One region of the Streptomyces nodosus genome, then DNA from elsewhere that is predicted to be linked to it. Evidence: riboswitches for the same ligand, from Rfam matches in the RefSeq annotation. Region 1 holds a riboswitch; each other region holds the start of a gene.
The links. Region 1 has a riboswitch for cyclic di-AMP ahead of CP978_RS14465 (LysM peptidoglycan-binding domain-containing protein). Riboswitches for the same ligand answer to the same signal wherever they lie in the genome.

Region 1 (4,204 bases):
GCCGCCGACCGGGACCCCGAGCGGTTCGCCGACCCCGATGTGCTCGATCTCACCCGTCGTGACAACCAGCATCTGGGATACGGCCACGGCATCCACTACTGCCTCGGCGCCCCGCTGGCCCGGCTGGAGGGACAGTCGGCGCTCGGCACCCTCCTCACCCGTCTCCCGGACCTCCGCCTTGCGGTGGATTCGGCCGATCTGCGCTGGCGCGGTGGGTTGATCATGCGTGGATTGCGTACGCTTCCCGTGGAGTTCACACCGGTTCCGGGGAAAGGTCGCAGAGAATCCCCGGAATCCACCGGATGAAAAGGTGAACCCGCCGACGGCCGGGAAAACATGACAGCTCCTCAGCTTCGTGATCCCGACGTGATCTGCGCTGCATTGACTTGTGACAAGCGACCGACTGCCAATAGATTCACGCAGCAACGCGGTGGTCGCCACAACCGCCGCGCCGACCATTGCTGTCGTGCGAAAGGCAAGCGCATGCTCTCCGGGAACGGCCGTCATCGTCGCCCCCGTCAGGCTCCGGCCGTTCTTGTCGCGGCGGGGGTGACCGGATCGGCGATCGCGATCCCGCTCCTGGGCGCCACCGGCGCGAGCGCGGCCACCGGTGCCACCTGGGACCAGGTCGCGCAGTGCGAGAGCGGCGGCGCCTGGAGCGCCGACACCGGCAACGGCCGCTACGGCGGCCTCCAGATGACGCAGGGGGAATGGGAGTCCCACGGCGGCCTCGACTACGCCTCCAGCCCCGACCGCGCGAGCCGCTCGCAGCAGATCGCCGTCGCCGAGAAGATCCTCGACGAGCGCGGCGCCTCCTCCTGGGCCTCCTGCGGCTTGGTCTCCGGCCTGGAGCAGGACTCCGGCTCCGCGGGCGTCGACACGGGTCTGGCGAGAGACGCGTCCGGCGCTCCCTCCTCCGGTTCCGGCGTGGTGGGCTTCGGACTGTCCGAGTCGCCCGACAGGGTCACTCCGGTCACCCCGGCACCCTCTTCGTCCCCCTCGTCGGAGGCGACCGCCGACTCCGAAGGGAGCGACGCCGGTGCCGGCGCCTCCCAGGAGTCCACCGCCCCGTCCGACCAGAAGAGCGGCAGCGCCGACGAAGGCGACAAGTCGGGCAAATCCCAGGAGCAGGGCGCCCCTTCGGGTGAGGAGGTCGACGACGCCTCCGGCGGCGGACGGCACCGCGGTGGCAGCGCCGAAGAGACCGCCGTGGACGGACGCGACGACGACACGACGGGCCGGCACGCCTCGCGCAGCTCCGACACCGCGCGGGACGCCGGGGCCGACGCCGAGGCCGGCACCTACATCGTCCGCGCCGGGGACAGCCTGGCGGGCATCGCCCACTCGCTCGGCGTCAAGGGCGGATGGTCCGCGCTGTACGACGGGAACAAGCAGACGGTCGGCACCGACCCCGACCACATCGTCCCCGGTCAGAACCTTGCGGTCGACGATGGACAGTCGGCGGACCAGCACTGAACTGAGTCCCGGACGGGGGCACTTAGTGCCCCGTTTCCTTCATCGATGTCCGTTTTGGCGAGGGTGAGAGATGGGTCTCAAAGGCCCTGATCGTCTTTGGAAATCGGCGGATCGGCTGCTTACGGTCATGTCCGCTCGCCACCGCGGGCCCCGACGGTCGCAACGCCGAATCCTGCCAGCGGCCGTACGGGAACAGTCGTCGCGCCATGCGCCGCAGGCAGGAGCGGGGGACCCAAGGTAAGTGCCGCGCCCGGGAGTTGACCGGGAACGGCTTGGGGTGGAGCCGCGCGTCCAGGGGACGCGCGGCCGGGCAACTCAACCGGCCCGAACCCGACAGCTCACCTCGCAGGCGTCGGTGAGGGGATCGAACCATGCTGTGTTCCGGCAAGAGCAGTCGTCGCCGCCCGTCCAAGGCCGTCCGCGCCATCACCTTCGCCGGTGTCACCGGCGCCGCCGTCGCCGCGCCGCTGCTCGTGGCCGGCAACGCCTCCGCCGCCACCGCCGCCGAGTGGGACGCCGTCGCCCAGTGCGAGTCCGGCGGCAACTGGTCCATCAACACCGGCAACGGCTACTACGGTGGTCTGCAGTTCTCGAACTCCACCTGGGCCGCGTTCGGCGGTACCGCGTACGCCCCGCGCGCCGACCTCGCCGGCAAGGCGCAGCAGATCGCCGTCGCCGAGAAGGTCCTCGCGGGTCAGGGCAAGGGCGCCTGGCCGGTCTGCGGCAAGGGCCTGTCCGGCACCCCGTACAACGGCGCCGCCGCCGGCACCTCCTCCGGTGCCTCCGCCGGTGGTGCGAAGACCTCCCGTCCGGCCGCCCCGCAGCAGGCCTCCCGCGGCGCCGAGCGTCCGGCCGCGCAGAAGACCGTCACCGCCCCGGCCGGCCAGAAGGCCCAGAAGATCCGGAAGGGCGACGGCGAGTACAAGGTCGTCAAGGGCGACTCCCTCAGCTCGATCGCTGCGGAGCACCATGTCCGCGGCGGCTGGAAGAAGCTGTTCGAGCTGAACAAGGACATCGTCAAGAACGCCGACCTCATCTACCCGGGTCAGCAACTGCACCTGAAGTGACGGCCCTCCGGCGGTCCGACCGCAAGGCCCTCGTGCACCGACCTCCCCGCTGACGGCCGGGTGAGGGCCACCCCGTCCCCGCGGTCGCCCCGTCCCCACGGTCCCCCCGCTCCGGCGCGTGTTCCCCCGCACGCCCGGAGCGGGGCTTTTTCGCCCGTACGACCGCTGAATTTCACCGGGCTTTCACTCCCCCCTTTGTTCCGGGCGGGAACAATGTGTACGGTCACTCTGTCCGTGGGACGGTCGGTCGGCCGGCCGCTGACCCCGGACGGTTAGGCTCTAGTCGCAAGGTGCCCCGCACTCTCAGCGTCACATCCATGAAGGAGATGCTCGTGCCGTCCATCGACGTCGTCGTAGCCCGGGAAATCCTGGACTCCCGAGGCAACCCCACGGTCGAGGTCGAGGTCGGCCTCGACGACGGGAGCACCGGGCGTGCCGCCGTCCCGTCCGGCGCCTCCACCGGTGCCTTCGAGGCCATCGAGCTCCGTGACGGTGACCCCAACCGCTACCAGGGCAAGGGTGTCGAGAAGGCCGTCCTCGCCGTCATCGAGCAGATCGGCCCGGAGCTGGTCGGCTACGACGCCACCGAGCAGCGCCTGATCGACCAGGCGATGTTCGACCTGGACGCCACCGACAACAAGGGCTCCCTCGGCGCCAACGCCATCCTGGGTGTCTCCCTCGCGGTCGCCCACGCCGCCTCCGAGGCCAGCGACCTCCCGCTCTTCCGCTACCTGGGCGGCCCGAACGCGCATCTGCTGCCGGTGCCGATGATGAACATCCTGAACGGCGGCTCGCACGCCGACTCCAATGTGGACATCCAGGAGTTCATGATCGCCCCGATCGGTGCGGAGTCCTTCTCCGAGGCGCTGCGCTGGGGCACCGAGGTCTACCACACCCTCAAGAAGGTGCTGAAGGGCAAGGGCCTGTCGACCGGTCTCGGCGACGAGGGCGGCTTCGCGCCGAACCTCGGCTCCAACCGTGAGGCCCTCGACCTCATCCTGGAGGCCGTCAAGCAGGCCGGGTACGTCCCCGGCGAGCAGATCGCCCTCGCGCTCGACGTCGCCGCCTCCGAGTTCTACAAGGACGGCAAGTACCTCTTCGAGGGCAAGGAGCGCTCCGCCGCCGAGATGACGGAGTACTACGAGGAGCTGGTCGCGGCCTACCCGCTCGTCTCCATCGAGGACCCGCTGTTCGAGGACGACTGGGCCGGCTGGAAGGTCATCACCGACAAGCTCGGCGACAAGGTCCAGCTCGTCGGCGACGACCTGTTCGTCACCAACCCCGAGCGCCTCGCCCGGGGCATCGAGGACGGCGCCGCCAACGCCCTGCTGGTCAAGGTCAACCAGATCGGCTCGCTGACCGAGACCCTCGACGCCGTCGAGCTGGCCCAGCGCAGCGGCTTCAAGTGCATGATGTCCCACCGCTCCGGCGAGACCGAGGACGTGACGATCGCCGACCTGGCCGTCGCCACCAACTGCGGCCAGATCAAGACCGGCGCCCCGGCCCGCTCCGAGCGTGTCGCCAAGTACAACCAGCTGCTGCGCATCGAGGAGATCCTCGACGACGCCGCGGTGTACGCCGGCCGCAGCGCCTTCCCGCGCTTCAAGGGCTGAGCCGTCCAGGGCCACGGCCCAGTCGTACGTACGTCCCCGTACTCGGTC
Region 2 (4,204 bases), 1.1 Mb from region 1:
GACGGCCGCGGCGGACGGACCCACGCCGCTCGGCCCGGTCTCCCACAGCTCCCAGCACCACGATCTGCACCGGTTCTCCGGCAAGGAACTGCTGGTGGTCGGCGCGGGGCAGTCCGCGCTGGAGACGGCGGTGCTGGCGGCCGAGGCGGGGGCCCGGGTGCGCGTGGTGGCACGCGGTCGCGGCAAGGTCGCCTTCGGCGCGCCCCCGTGGCGGCAGCCGAGGCTGCGCCCCGAATCGCCGTTCGGCCGCGCCTGGTCGCTGTGGGCGCTGAGCTACTACCCGCACCCGTACCGCTTTCTGCCCGCCGGGACCCGCCACTATCTGGTCCGCCGGGTGCTCGGCCCGCTCGGCGCGTGGTGGTTGCGGGAGCGTTTCGAAGGCACGGTGGAGGTGCACGACGTGGACCGGGTCGTGGGTGCGTCCGCGTCGCACGGGGGACCGGTGCTGACGGTCCGCTCGCACACCGGCGGCACGGAGGAACTGGCCGCGGACCATGTGATCGCCGCCACCGGCTACCGCGTGGACATCGCGGCCATGGACTTCCTGGGCCATGAGCTGCGCACGGAGCTGGCGGTGAGCCGGGGTGCACCGAGGCTCGGCGCGGGCTATGCCTCCTCAGTCCCGGGTCTGTACTTCACGGGACTTCCGGCAGCGGCCTCGTACGGTCCGGTGATGCGGTTCGTGTGCGGCACGGAGTTCGCCTCCCCGCGCCTGGCCAAGCATCTGACGGCGGCGCACCGCTGAACACCGAAGCACCCGGGGTCGGTTGGAGCGGGACCGCCGGGACGGCTCCGTCCGTATTCTCTGATCATGGCCGCACCGCTCGCGTACACACTCATCGCCACCGATCTGGACGGAACGCTGCTGCGAGGTGACGACACGCTCTCCGACCGGTCCAGGGCCGCGCTGGCCCGGGCCGTGGCGGCCGGCGCACAGCACCTGGTGGTGACGGGGCGCCCGGCGCCGAGAGTACGGCCGCTGCTGGACGACCTCGGCGCCACGGGGCTCGCGGTGTGCGGACAGGGCGCGCAGGTGTACGACGCCGGCGCCGACCGGCTGCTGTTCTCCGCCACCCTGGACCGGGAGCTGGCGGAGACCGCGCTCGGCAAGATCGAGGCCGAGGTCGGGCAGGTCTGTGCGGCCGTCGACCAGGACGGGGTGGACGGGCTCACGCTCATCGAGCCCGGCTACCGGATGCCGCACCCCACCCTGCCCGCGGTACGGGTGGGACGGCGCGAGGACCTGTGGCGCCGGCCCGTCAGCAAGGTGCTGCTGCGCCATCACGCCCTGTCCGACGACGCGTTGGCGGCGGCGGCCCGTGGCGCGGTCGGTTCCCTGGCTACGGTCACCATGTCGGGGCCCGGCACCGTCGAACTCCAGCCCTCGGGCATCACCAAGGCGACGGGGCTGGCGCTGGCCGCCGAGCACCTCGGACTGAGCCGGTCCGGCACCGTCGCCTTCGGGGACATGCCCAATGACATACCGATGTTCGACTGGGCCGCGTACGGCGTCGCCATGGCCAACGCCCATCCCGAACTCAAGGCGGTCGCCGACGAGATCACCACATCGAACGAGGACGACGGCATCGCCGTCGTCCTCGAACGACTGTTCCCGGGGCGCTAGCCCTCGGCTTATCCCGAAGGGCGGATCTCAGTACGCGCTGTTGACGTTGTCGATCGAGCCGTACCGGTGGGCGGCGTAGTTGCACGCGGCCGTGATGTTCGCGATCGGGTCGTAGGGGTCGAAGGCCGTGCCCGGCACGTGGTACGTGCTGAAGGTCGGGTCGATGACCTGGAGGAGGCCCTTGGACGGGATGCCCGCACGAGCGTTGGAGTCCCAGAGGTTGATGGCCTTCGGGTTGCCCGAGGACTCGCGCATCACATTGCGGTAGATGCCGTTGTAGGAGCCGGGGATCCCGTGCTGCTTCATGATCGACAGCGACTGACGGATCCAGCCGTCGAGGTTCCCGGAGGTGCTGGTCGAGGCCGTCAGGGCCATCGGGGCCTTGGCGGGGGTGGCGGCGGAGGCGCCGGTCGCGCCCAGGATCGGGAGGGCGAGAACGGCGGCTCCGGTGCCCGCGACGGCAAGGGCGCGGGTCAGACGGACGGCCTTGGAGTTGCGGTTCCGACGGCGTGCGGGCAGGGAGAAAGCGGGCATGTCGTTTTCCTCTCCGATGCCTGCGAGGTGAGCTGTCGGGTTCGGGCGGGGAGGTGCCCGGCCGGTCTCGGTGTCGAGACGCGGCTTCACCCCGAGCCGCTCCGGAACGGTGTCCGGTGCGGCGGCTTACCTGGGTCCCCCGCTCCTGCCGTCGTGTGTAGAAGGAGCCTCGAGCGGCGGCAGGATTCGGCATTCCGCTCGCGGTGAGAGGAAGGTATGCGACCGCACATATCGGGAACAAGCTCGAAAGTCACACTCCTGCCCGAATAACCCTGACTTGAGGGAATAAGGGGGGTGATCCAATGTGTTGAGGGGGGTTCAACTGGCCATGCGCGCGGAGGGCGTTGGCGATATGGCCAGAAAAGGGTGATCATGCCCTGAGGTGACCCAATTCACTCGCGAGTCCTTGTTGATGGCGAGGGGGTATTGGGTGAAGAAAAGCCCGCAAAGATGCTTAAAACGGACATAAAGCGTTGCTGTGTTGAGGGTCACTCGCCCAAGGTTCTCCCGTTTCAGGGCATATGGGAGTGGGGTGTGGTCGCCGTGCACCCGCCGTCTATCCCTGCACGCGAGGGATCCGCCGCTCCCAGGTCCGGTGGAACACCACCTCGTAGCCGTCCTTGCAGACGATCTCGGTCCAGACGGCGAAGTCCGTGTCGGTGCAGCTGACCTCGGAGTGTGTCTCCACCCGCGCGTCCCACCCCTGTTCGGGCCGGTGCAGCCGCACCGACCGGTCGCTCCGGGCGCGGGCGGTGGAGGGTCCCGAGTCCCCGATGGTGTAGGCCTCCAACGCGTCCTCGGTGACCTCGAGGCCGTCGGGGTAGACCCGGGTGCCGTCGCGGCTCGGGTCGACCACCAGGAGCCACTCGCCCTTCGCCGTGTCCCGCACCACCAGGCGCTCCGGGCGGGGTTCCTCGAGCGTGGCCGGGCTGCTGACGCGGAGCGGCTCGTACTGCTCCGGCTCGGCGAAGGCGATCGTGGGCCCGGACTCCCTCGCGCGTACCGGGAGTTCCAGCGAACTGCCCGCCGGGTCCAGGGTGAAGCCCGCCTCCGAACCCGGCTGCGGCCACAGCCACGGCCAGTACGCGGAGGACACGGCGAGACGGATGCGGTGCCCGGCGCGGAAGGTGTGGCCGATGCCGTTCAGCGCGAACACCACATCCTCGGTGGCGCCAGGGGGCCAGGGCGTCTCCCGGTCGGGACCATGACGTGCGAGCAGATTCAGTGCGCCCCGGGTGACCAGCGTCGACGACCCGTCGGGCGCCACGTCGCAGAGCCGGGCGACGACCTGGGCGCGCGGCACCGGGCAGGTCAGCCGCAGGCGCACCCGGGGCCGTCCCAGCAGCCAGGTCTCCTCGGCCGCCGCGAACTCGAAGCACACCGAGCGCGCGTCCTCCTCCCGCTGGTCGGGCGGCAGATCGGCGTCGTTCCCACGAGGGGCGAAGCGGCCGGCGTCGAGCCCGGTGTGCATGGGGGACCGCACGAGTACGGGAGCGCCCTGGAGCGTGTACGAGACCCAGGTGACCTGTGGCGAGGGCCAGGCCGGCTCGCCGATCCAGCGGCCCGGCAGCACCTCGTAGCTGGTCGCCGGGGGATGCGGGCCGTCGAGGTAGGCGCGCAGCACCGGCTCCGCCATCACCCCGGTGTCCTCGTCCTTGAGCCAGTGGTCCCACCAGCGGAGCGTCTCCTGGAGGAAGCCGATCGCGGGGCCCGGCTGACCGTGGTCGGGGTACTGGAGCGACCATGGCCCGATCAGGCCTCTCACACGGTCGGGTGGAAGCTGCTCCACCAGTCCGAGCACGGTGTCCCGGTGCGGTTCGTGCCAGCCGCCCACCGCGAGGACGGCCGCCCGGGGTGTGCCCGGGTCCTCCCCGGGGCCGCCGTCCGGCCGGGGGCCGTCCGGTACCGGGTCGCCCGGCCAGGCGTCGACCAGCGGCTCCATGGCCTCCAGGCGCCGGGCCCAGACGTCCCGCCACACCGTGCCCACATACGTGGGGTCCGGGGGCAGGGCCGCGAGTGCGAGCAGCGCCGCCGCCCGTGCGGGCA
Region 3 (4,204 bases), 550 kb from region 1:
TCTCCCTCACCAGGGTGCGGAACTCCTCCAGGGGCAGGCACCGCCGCCCCTTAACGCCCTCTTCGCTGCCGGTGGTTCCTGCCGTCTCCCTTGAACCCGGTGGCGCGCTGATCCCCGCGCTGAGCCGGGACACTGCCGGGGCGGCGGGCCGACCCCTGCTCAGGGGTGAGGACGTCGCACTCGTCCGCCTGTACGTTCTGGCTTGGGAGAGGCGCGAGCGGACCCGCACGGTCATCGTCGCGCCCCACTTGCCGGCCGATGCCTGGCCCCAGGGCCTCGTGGGGGTCCGCTGATGTCCCTCGGCCGGAAGTCGCACCTCACGGGCACCTCGTCCGTCCCCTACCGCTCGGCCGCCTGCCGGATCGGCACACACCCCGTCTGCGCGGAGTCCTCCCCGGTGTCAGCACCGATTGACGTACCGGTGATCTACGAGGTGTGCGACTGCCCGTGCCACTCGGCGGTAGGCCTGGCCACGCCGGTGGGGGTGGCGCCGTGATCGACCGGATTCTCGGTGGCGCGCTGGTCTCCAACATCGAGATCACCGCGGCCACCGTGCAGCGCGGCGACATCATCCAGCTCGGCGGCCGGGCCTGCCGAGTGAGAGACCTCTTCCAGCTTCCCCAGGGAGCGAAGCAACTGGTCTTCGATTTGGGTGAGCTGCTGACATACACACGCGTACCCGGCTCGTCGCCGTGCGGACGCTGAGATGGCGGTGACCGGACTCGTGCCTTCCCGTCACCACGACATCGCCGACGACCTCCGGCAACAGATCACGACCGGCCGAGTCCAACTGGGGGAACGGCTGCCGTCCGAAGCCGTTCTGGCCGAGCGATACGCGGTCAGCACGGTGACACTGCGACATGCCCTCGCGGTGCTCCAGGGCCAAGGCCTCGTTGAGAAGATCCACGGCAAGGGCAACTTCGTCCGCCGCCCTCTACGGAAGATCATGTATGTGGGCGACTGGGGCATCCTGGCCCCCTGGACCCCTGGACCGCCGCTGAGCCGTCCTTGCGCGTCACCGTTCGCAGCGCCACGGTTCAGGCCCCCGCAGACCTGTCGGCCTTGTCCCCTCGCGGAGTTCAGCTGCTTCAGCCTCGAAGGGGAGTCACCGCGCGGGTTGGCCCGCATCTACATGCCGCGAGATCTGGCCCCTGCTGGAGTGCTCGACGACGAATCCGGTTGCCGGGCGGCGGTCAGACGCTTCGCCGTTCTCGGTCCGCCGCCGGCCGCCGTCCGGGAGACGGTGTGTGCTCGTCCCCCGACGCCGGACGAGGCAACGGCCCTCCGCATCGGCGCCACCGCGGCCGTGCTCGCGATCACCCGCATCGCAACCGACGCCACCGGCCGCGTCGTCGAAGCTGGGCTGTTGTCGTTCCCGGGGGATCGTGTCGACGCCGTATTCACCGTTCACCACGTGACCGACGACAGGAAGACTCGGGGATGACCACACCGAACAAGCTGCGGCTACTCCCATGGACGGGTCCGGAGGGCAAGCCCTGTTACCTGAGCACCGACGACCGGGGCGGTTACATGTCCCGCCTGGCGGACAACATCGAAGCGGTCCAGCTCGGTTCAGCAACCGATCTGCTGGAGCAGGCGTTGGAGGTCCTCGGCGACCAGGACACGAACCCGGCGGAAGTGCAGCGACTGGCGAGAGAGCTGACCAGGGCTCTCCGAGACGTCCTTCGCGTAGCTGCCAGCCGCGGACACCTTCTGGCGGCTGGCGAACATCAAGGGCTCTGAAGGGCGGACTCGAACGACGTACCTGCAGATGACAACTCTCCCGAGGGGGAGGGGAGCCAGCAACGCCACCGCGACTCCCCTCCCCCTCGGGTTTGTACCGACCCTGGCTCATGCGCCAACGTAGTCGCAGGCGGAGCAATCAACCTCGATTTAAGGTCAACAATGCTTCGCCGCATGGTCGTTGGACAGGACGTCGGGCCCCTCAGGGGGGTGACGAACCTCACAAATCCTCGATCCGATTGGGATTTGCGGACATTCGTGGGCCAAGCTCCATGTCTGACGACAAGCCCCCACCGCCATAGGTGGGGCGGTCTGGGCGTGCGCCGAGTCCTGCCGACGCCTGGATGCCAATACGAGGTATGGCGAGGCAGGAACGGAGGGCCCATGCACGACGGGTCGCCGAAACGGTCACGCCATGACCGGGCCGAGCAGCCCTTGGGGTGAAGTCGCAGCAGCGGCCGGGCAACTTCGCCAGCCCGAACCCGACAGGTCATCCTTCGTAGGCGGCAGACGAAGGGTTGCGCATGAGTGCGCCGCAGAACACCCCGCAATTCCCCGTTCCTCATCAGTCCCCGAGGAACAAGAAGACCGATTCCTTGATCGCGGTCTTGATCGCGATCATCATCGGAATGTTCGCCGGCATCCTTCATCGGACCATGGAGGGCGTGTCGTACTACGAGGCCGTGAAGACAGCAGGTGGTGCAGCCGTTGGAGTCGCGGTTCTCTTCCTCATGATCTTGGGTTACATCTGGCCCTGATCACGGAAACCCATCCGTAGCTTCGTAGTCCCTTCACCGTTCGGGGACGTACGGAGACCAAGGTCATCACGGAGACCCCGTGAGAGGACGTTGACGAGCCCGAGAGAGACCCTGGCACCCAAGCCAGGGTCTCTCTGTCGGTGTGCTCTGATACACCTCAGCCAGGCTACGGGTCTCGTCGAAGAGGGGAGGCTGCCCCGGCCGGCTTGCAGCAGCAGCCCGTGAGCCATCAGCCTGGGAAGCTCGGGTTACTCACGGGTGGTTGCTGGGCTGACCTGCGGCGGAGCGGCTAGGGGGACCTGACTGGTCGGCGGCCTGGTCCCCGCCCTTCCCCATGGTTCCCCGCACGATCTGGCACGGTTCTGGCACAACTCTTCGTTCCGTCAATGCCTTGAAGCAGATGCCGCAGTCGACCGTATGTCAGTGCTCGTTGCCAGGATGTGCCTGTGACGAAGAAACCTAAGACCGATCACGTCGGAGCGACAGCGGAACTCAAGGAGGCCGGCTGCGAACCGATCGAGCCTTACCCGGGCCGCACGTCGTTGCCATGGCGGGTCCGGTGTCTCAACAAGCGATGCCCTGGCCATGAGACACCGTTCGACGTGTACCTTAGCTATATCCGTAACCCGGTGTATGGGGGCGCTGGTTGCGGTCACTGCCGCAAGAATCGGCGAGCGAATGAGCGCCGTGCGGACATGATCACCCGCGGCCGTGTGCTGCCAATGGAGATAATCCACGAGGTGAGGCAGCCCGTCCACGCTTGGTGCCTCCGCTGCTGGAACGTCGTCAGTCCACGCTTGGACAACATACGTTCAGGACAGGGCAGTTGCGAGCACTGCGGAGGTAAGGCCCGATTCCCGGACGAGAAGGCGCGCCAGATAGCGCGTGCATGGGGCTATGAGCCTGACACGGGGATCCCGTACACGAACGATACGACCATGTGGCCGGGCCGGTGCTCGGCTTTGGGTCACTACTGCGACCCGTCCCTGAACGCCCGTTTCAGCGGCGGTCCATGTGCGGCATGTGCCAACCATGGGTTCAAACCTGATCGACCGGCGCTGCTCTACTTGGTGATCAAGTCGACTCTTGCGGCCGCCAAGGTCGGTATCTGTGAGCACTCACCCAAGAACAGCCGGCTGTACGAGCACGGCCGCAATGGGTGGACTGTGCTGAACACGATGAGCTTCCGGCTTGGGCGTGATGCTCGGGCTGTTGAGCGAATCACGGTCGAGTCGTGGCGTGCTCGTGGTTGGCCTCCGGTATTGGATAACGGCCTTGCCTATGACGGCTACACGGAGACCGTCTCTCTGCGGGTTACCTCAGCTGCAGAGATCTGGACTGCGGTGTGTTCGGCGGTGGCCGCTACTGCCAAACCGTCGGAACTCGTCATTTGAGCACCTCCTTAGACGTCGTCTCATTTGGGGTGATCGGTAGTCTGGGCTTGTGCTGATGGTGGAACGCTTGGTGCCGGACGAGTTGTACGACCTCTTCCAGCGTGTGGTGCCTCCCGCCCCCACACGCCCACAGGGCGGGGGTCGGCGACGGCACGGTGACCGTGAGGTCCTCGCGGCGATCATCTTCGTCGCCACGACGGGTTGCACCTGGCGGCAGTTGCCGCCGGTCTTCGGCCCGTCGGGACCGACCGCGCACCGGCGTTTCACCGAGTGGTCCGCAGCTCGGGTGTGGGCCAAGCTGCACCGGCT
Region 4 (4,204 bases), 450 kb from region 1:
AGGCAGCGCACCGGTCCGCAAGGGGCCGGAGAGGTCCGAGGGACTGCACCGGGGCTCGTACGACAGTTCGCACGACGGCACCGGTGCCCAGGGGCTGTACGGCGATGGGCGTCCCGGAGGTCGCGGCCGTAGCCCCGGCCGTGTCCGACACCCCGAACCCGACCGTGACCGCCCCGGAGACCGGCTCCCGGGCGGTCATGTGCCCGGTTCCGAGGCCGGGACCGCGGACGGTGCTTCGCCGCCGGGCGGAAGGACTCCCTCCCGGCGGTTCTCGCTCGCGCATGGGTTCGTACGAGCCCTGCCCATGCTGCTGATCGTCGCCGGAGTCTGCTACGACCTCCTCACCCCACCCGCCAACACCGCGGGCCCCCTCTTCACCGCCGCCGCGCTGGTCGCGGCGCCCCTCTACTCCCTGCGCGGCACCGTGCTCACCGGCGCGGCGGCCGTCGGCTCCGTCGTCGGGATCCATTTCGCGATCGGCAGGCTCCAGCAGACGGAGGAGATCACCGAGGCGGTCACCGTCTTCACCGCGGCCGTGCTGTCCGTGCTCATCAATGTGCTCGTCCGCCGCAATGTCGCGCGCCTCGCCTCGGCCCGCGAGATCGCCGGGGCGGCCCAGCGCGCCGTGCTGCCCGAGCCCGCCGCGCGGATCGACGGGCTCGACATCGCCGCCCGGTACGAGGCGGCGCAGGCCGACGCCTTCATCGGCGGCGACCTGTACGCCGTCCAGGAGTGCGCGCAGGGCGTCCGGCTGCTGGTCGGGGACGTACGGGGGAAGGGGATGGGGGCGGTGGCCGCCGTCGCCGTGGTGGTCGGTGCCTTCCGGGAGGCCGTCGAGCACGAGTCGAGGCCGGAGGCTGTGACCCGGCGCCTCGAGCGGGCGCTGATGCGCGAGCGCACTCTGCGCGGCGGGCTCGAGGAGGCCGAGGGGTTCGTCACCGCGGTCATCGCGGAGATCGCGCGCTGCGGGGTCGTCCGGATCGTCAACCGGGGCCATCCCGCCCCGCTGCTGCTGCTCCCCGACGGCACCCTGCGCACCCTGGAGACCCGGGAGCCCGCGCTGCCGCTCGGCCTGGGCGAGCTCGGAGACGGCCCCGGACGCGCCGAGGAGTGGGACTTCCCGCCCGGGGCGATGCTGCTTCTCTACACGGACGGCCTCTCGGAGGCGAGGGACGAGCACGGGGAGTTCTACGACCCGGCCGTCCGCCTCGCGGGCCGGGTCTTCGCCGGGCCCGGCGCACTGCTGGCCACCGTCACAGCGGAGGTCGCCCAGCACACCGGAGGCCGGGCCGTGGACGACATGGCGCTGCTGGCGGTACGCCGGCGGGCCGTTCCTTGATCGTTGTCACCAGGAGTGCATGAGCGGTCCCGCTACGCATAACAACTGACACACTGTCAACTTCCGAGTGGCGCAAGAGGTGTGGTCAACTCGCCCGTTTTCCATCGGTCATGCCGGGAAAGTCCTGGCCGAAAGTGCGATGGATCTCGGGGAACGGGTTGGAATCCCGGGCTCGCGTCTATTAACGTTCGATAACGCAGCGCGGTCGTCCCAGCCGTCACAAGAGGCGGCGCCGTGCGCATGTGCCGAATCCTGCAAGGGAGCCGGGGAACCACCGTCTTGGGGTGAATCGCACGGATGCCGCCGTGGAGACACGGTCGGCTACGCGCGTAGGAGACCTTCCTCTCCGAACCCGTCAGCTAACCCGGCAGGCGAGACGGAAGGAAAGGAGTGCGCCCACGTGGCGTCCAACCGGCCTGCCCAGAGCTCCTCGCTCACCACGGACGGAACGCAGCCGTTCGCCTTCACCCCCCGAGCCGACGACGGCCCCTGGGAGGAGTGGAACCCCACCGAGGAGTCCGTCCGCCCGGTCCGCGGCAAGCACCGGGTGGCCAAGCAGCGCGGGGGCGGGCTCGCTCGGAGTTCCACCGTGCTCGGCGTCGGTGTGATGGCCGCCGTCGGCGCGGGCGGCATGGCCACCGCACAGAGCGGCAAGCCGCCGGTGTCCATATCCATGCCGGACATCGCCTCGCTCACCCACAGCGCCAAGACGTTCATCGTCGAGGACACCGGTGCCGAGGAGCCCCAGGGTTCCGCCACCGCGCTCAGCACCGTGGGTCTGACCACCGCCGACGCCGAGGCGGGCTCTCAGGACGCGGGCGAGGCACTGCGCGCCCGGATCATGCAGCAGGCCGAGTCCCAGCAGGACCGGGTCGCGCTCGAGGCCGCGAAGGCGGCGGAGGACGCCGCGGCCAAGAAGGCCTCCGAGGCGGCGGCCAAGGCGCAGGACGACGCCAAGGCCAAGGCCGCCGCCGAGAAGAAGAAGGCCGAGGAAGAGGCCGCGCAGAAGGCCGAGGAGAAGCGGCTCGCCGAGCTCGCCAAGCAGTACGCGCTGCCGACCTCGTCCTACACCCTGACCTCCCGCTTCGGTGACGCCGGCGCCCTGTGGTCCTCCGGCTACCACACCGGCCTCGACTTCGCCGCCCCCACGGGCACGCTCATCAAAGCCGTCCACAGCGGCACCATCACGGAGGCGGGCTGGGCCGGGGCGTACGGCTACCGCACCATCCTGACCCTCGACGACGGCACCGAGCTGTGGTTCTGCCACCAGTCGTCGATCAGCGTCAGCGTGGGACAGCAGGTGTCCACCGGCGATGTCATCGGCCGGGTGGGCGCCACCGGCAATGTGACCGGACCCCATCTGCACCTGGAGCTCCACACCCCCGGCGGCGACACCATCGACCCGATGGCCTGGCTGCGGAGCAAGGGCCTCACCCCCTGACGGACGCTTTTCCCCGACCCCGGCAGCCCTGACGTACCCCCCCCGACGCCAGGGCTGCCGGTCGTGCGCGGAGGATTCTGTTCCGGTCTGAGCTTTCATGGAGAGCATGACTTCTCTTCGCACGCTCGGCGCTTCCGATCTCGAGGTCTTCCCGCTCTGTCTCGGCGGCAATGTCTTCGGCTGGACCGCCGACGAGGCCGACTCCTTCGCCGTGCTCGACGCCTATACGGCGGCCGGCGGCAACTTCGTCGACACGGCCGACTCGTACTCGGCCTGGGTCCCCGGCCACCGGGGCGGTGAGTCCGAGACCGTCATCGGCACATGGCTCAAGGCGCGCGGCAATCGTTCGGATGTGGTCGTCGCGACCAAGGTCAGCCAGCACCCCGACCATCCGGGGCTGAGCGCCGCCAACATCAAGGCCGCGGCCGACGCGTCGCTGCGCCGGCTGGGCACGGACCACATCGACCTCTACTACACGCACTACGACAAGCCCGAGGTGCCGGTCGAGGAGATCGTCGGCGCGCTCGACGAGCTGGTGAAGGCGGGCAAGGTGCGCGCCGTCGGCGCCTCCAACATCTCCGCCGAGCGTCTCCAGCAGTCCCTGGACTTCTCCGACCGCGAGGGCCTGGCGCGGTATGTGGCGCTGCAGCCGCACTACAACCTGGTCTCGCGCGACACCTACGAGGGCGCCTTGCAGGACGTCGCCGCCCGCGCGGGTCTCGCGGCCGTCCCGTACTTCGCGCTCGCGGCCGGCTTCCTCACCGGCAAGTACCGCACCGGCACCACCGTGGTCTCGGCGCGGGCGGCGGGTGCGGCCAAGCATCTGGAGACCGAGCGGGGTCAGCGGGTGCTCGCCGCCCTGGACGAGATCGCGCGGGACCGGGACGCGGAGGTCGCGACCGTCGCCCTGGCCTGGCTGGCGGGCCGGCCGACGGTGGCGGCACCGATTGCCTCCGCCCGTACGCCGGAGCAGTTGCCGGCGCTGCTGGCGGTGGCCGACCTGACCCTGACGGACGAGGAGACGGCGCAGCTGACGGCCGCTTCTGAGTGACGGACGGGCGCCTTCCGCCAGGCCGGCCAAGGGCCCGCGCCGGGGCCCCGCGGGCACCGCGTCACGGGGAGCGGTAAGGGTTGTACGGGGGATACGGGGCCCCGGGGCCGTGGTGCGCGGGGCCGTGGGGCGGTCCGTAGGAGCCGTACGGCGGTGACCAGTACACGGGATGCGCGGGATGCGCGGCACCGTAGGGCGCGTGCCCGTACATCGGCGGGCCGGGCGGGAGGGGCCACACCGGGACCATGGGGCTCACGGCCCGTGCGGCGTACGCCAGTGCGGGCCGGGCCACCGCCTGCCGCGCCCACAGCTCGGCGAGCAGTTCCCGCTCCCGCACCGCGAAGTCGGCGTCGGCCCGCCCCCGGCGGCCCCG

Region 2: another riboswitch for cyclic di-AMP. It lies ahead of CP978_RS19680 (transglycosylase SLT domain-containing protein); the one in region 1 lies ahead of CP978_RS14465 (LysM peptidoglycan-binding domain-containing protein).
Region 3: another riboswitch for cyclic di-AMP. It lies ahead of CP978_RS16975 (hypothetical protein); the one in region 1 lies ahead of CP978_RS14465 (LysM peptidoglycan-binding domain-containing protein).
Region 4: another riboswitch for cyclic di-AMP. It lies ahead of CP978_RS16510 (M23 family metallopeptidase); the one in region 1 lies ahead of CP978_RS14465 (LysM peptidoglycan-binding domain-containing protein).

Annotation. Positions count from the first base shown of each region.
Region 1 is NZ_CP023747.1:3,202,735-3,206,938, reverse strand. Features, by position in the region: gene CP978_RS14475 (cytochrome P450 family protein) at 1-306, shown strand, start outside; gene CP978_RS14470 (LysM peptidoglycan-binding domain-containing protein) at 484-1,476, shown strand; cyclic di-AMP (ydaO/yuaA leader) riboswitch at 1,676-1,843, shown strand; gene CP978_RS14465 (LysM peptidoglycan-binding domain-containing protein) at 1,848-2,543, shown strand; gene eno (phosphopyruvate hydratase) at 2,870-4,156, shown strand.
Region 2 is NZ_CP023747.1:4,348,293-4,352,496, forward strand. Features, by position in the region: gene CP978_RS19670 (FAD-dependent oxidoreductase) at 1-745, shown strand, start outside; gene CP978_RS19675 (HAD family hydrolase) at 812-1,624, shown strand; gene CP978_RS19680 (transglycosylase SLT domain-containing protein) at 1,652-2,158, opposite strand; cyclic di-AMP (ydaO/yuaA leader) riboswitch at 2,161-2,360, opposite strand; gene CP978_RS19685 (CocE/NonD family hydrolase) at 2,715-4,204, opposite strand, start outside.
Region 3 is NZ_CP023747.1:3,756,929-3,761,132, reverse strand. Features, by position in the region: partial or broken gene CP978_RS16990 (hypothetical protein) at 493-716, shown strand; partial or broken gene CP978_RS16985 (GntR family transcriptional regulator) at 713-1,444, shown strand; gene CP978_RS16980 (hypothetical protein) at 1,441-1,743, shown strand; cyclic di-AMP (ydaO/yuaA leader) riboswitch at 2,131-2,264, shown strand; gene CP978_RS16975 (hypothetical protein) at 2,268-2,501, shown strand; gene CP978_RS16970 (hypothetical protein) at 3,572-3,895, shown strand; one part of gene CP978_RS16965 (IS5 family transposase) at 3,951-4,204, shown strand, end outside.
Region 4 is NZ_CP023747.1:3,656,970-3,661,173, reverse strand. Features, by position in the region: gene CP978_RS16515 (PP2C family protein-serine/threonine phosphatase) at 305-1,339, shown strand; cyclic di-AMP (ydaO/yuaA leader) riboswitch at 1,573-1,728, shown strand; gene CP978_RS16510 (M23 family metallopeptidase) at 1,740-2,780, shown strand; gene CP978_RS16505 (aldo/keto reductase) at 2,887-3,831, shown strand; gene CP978_RS16500 (PrsW family intramembrane metalloprotease) at 3,893-4,204, opposite strand, start outside.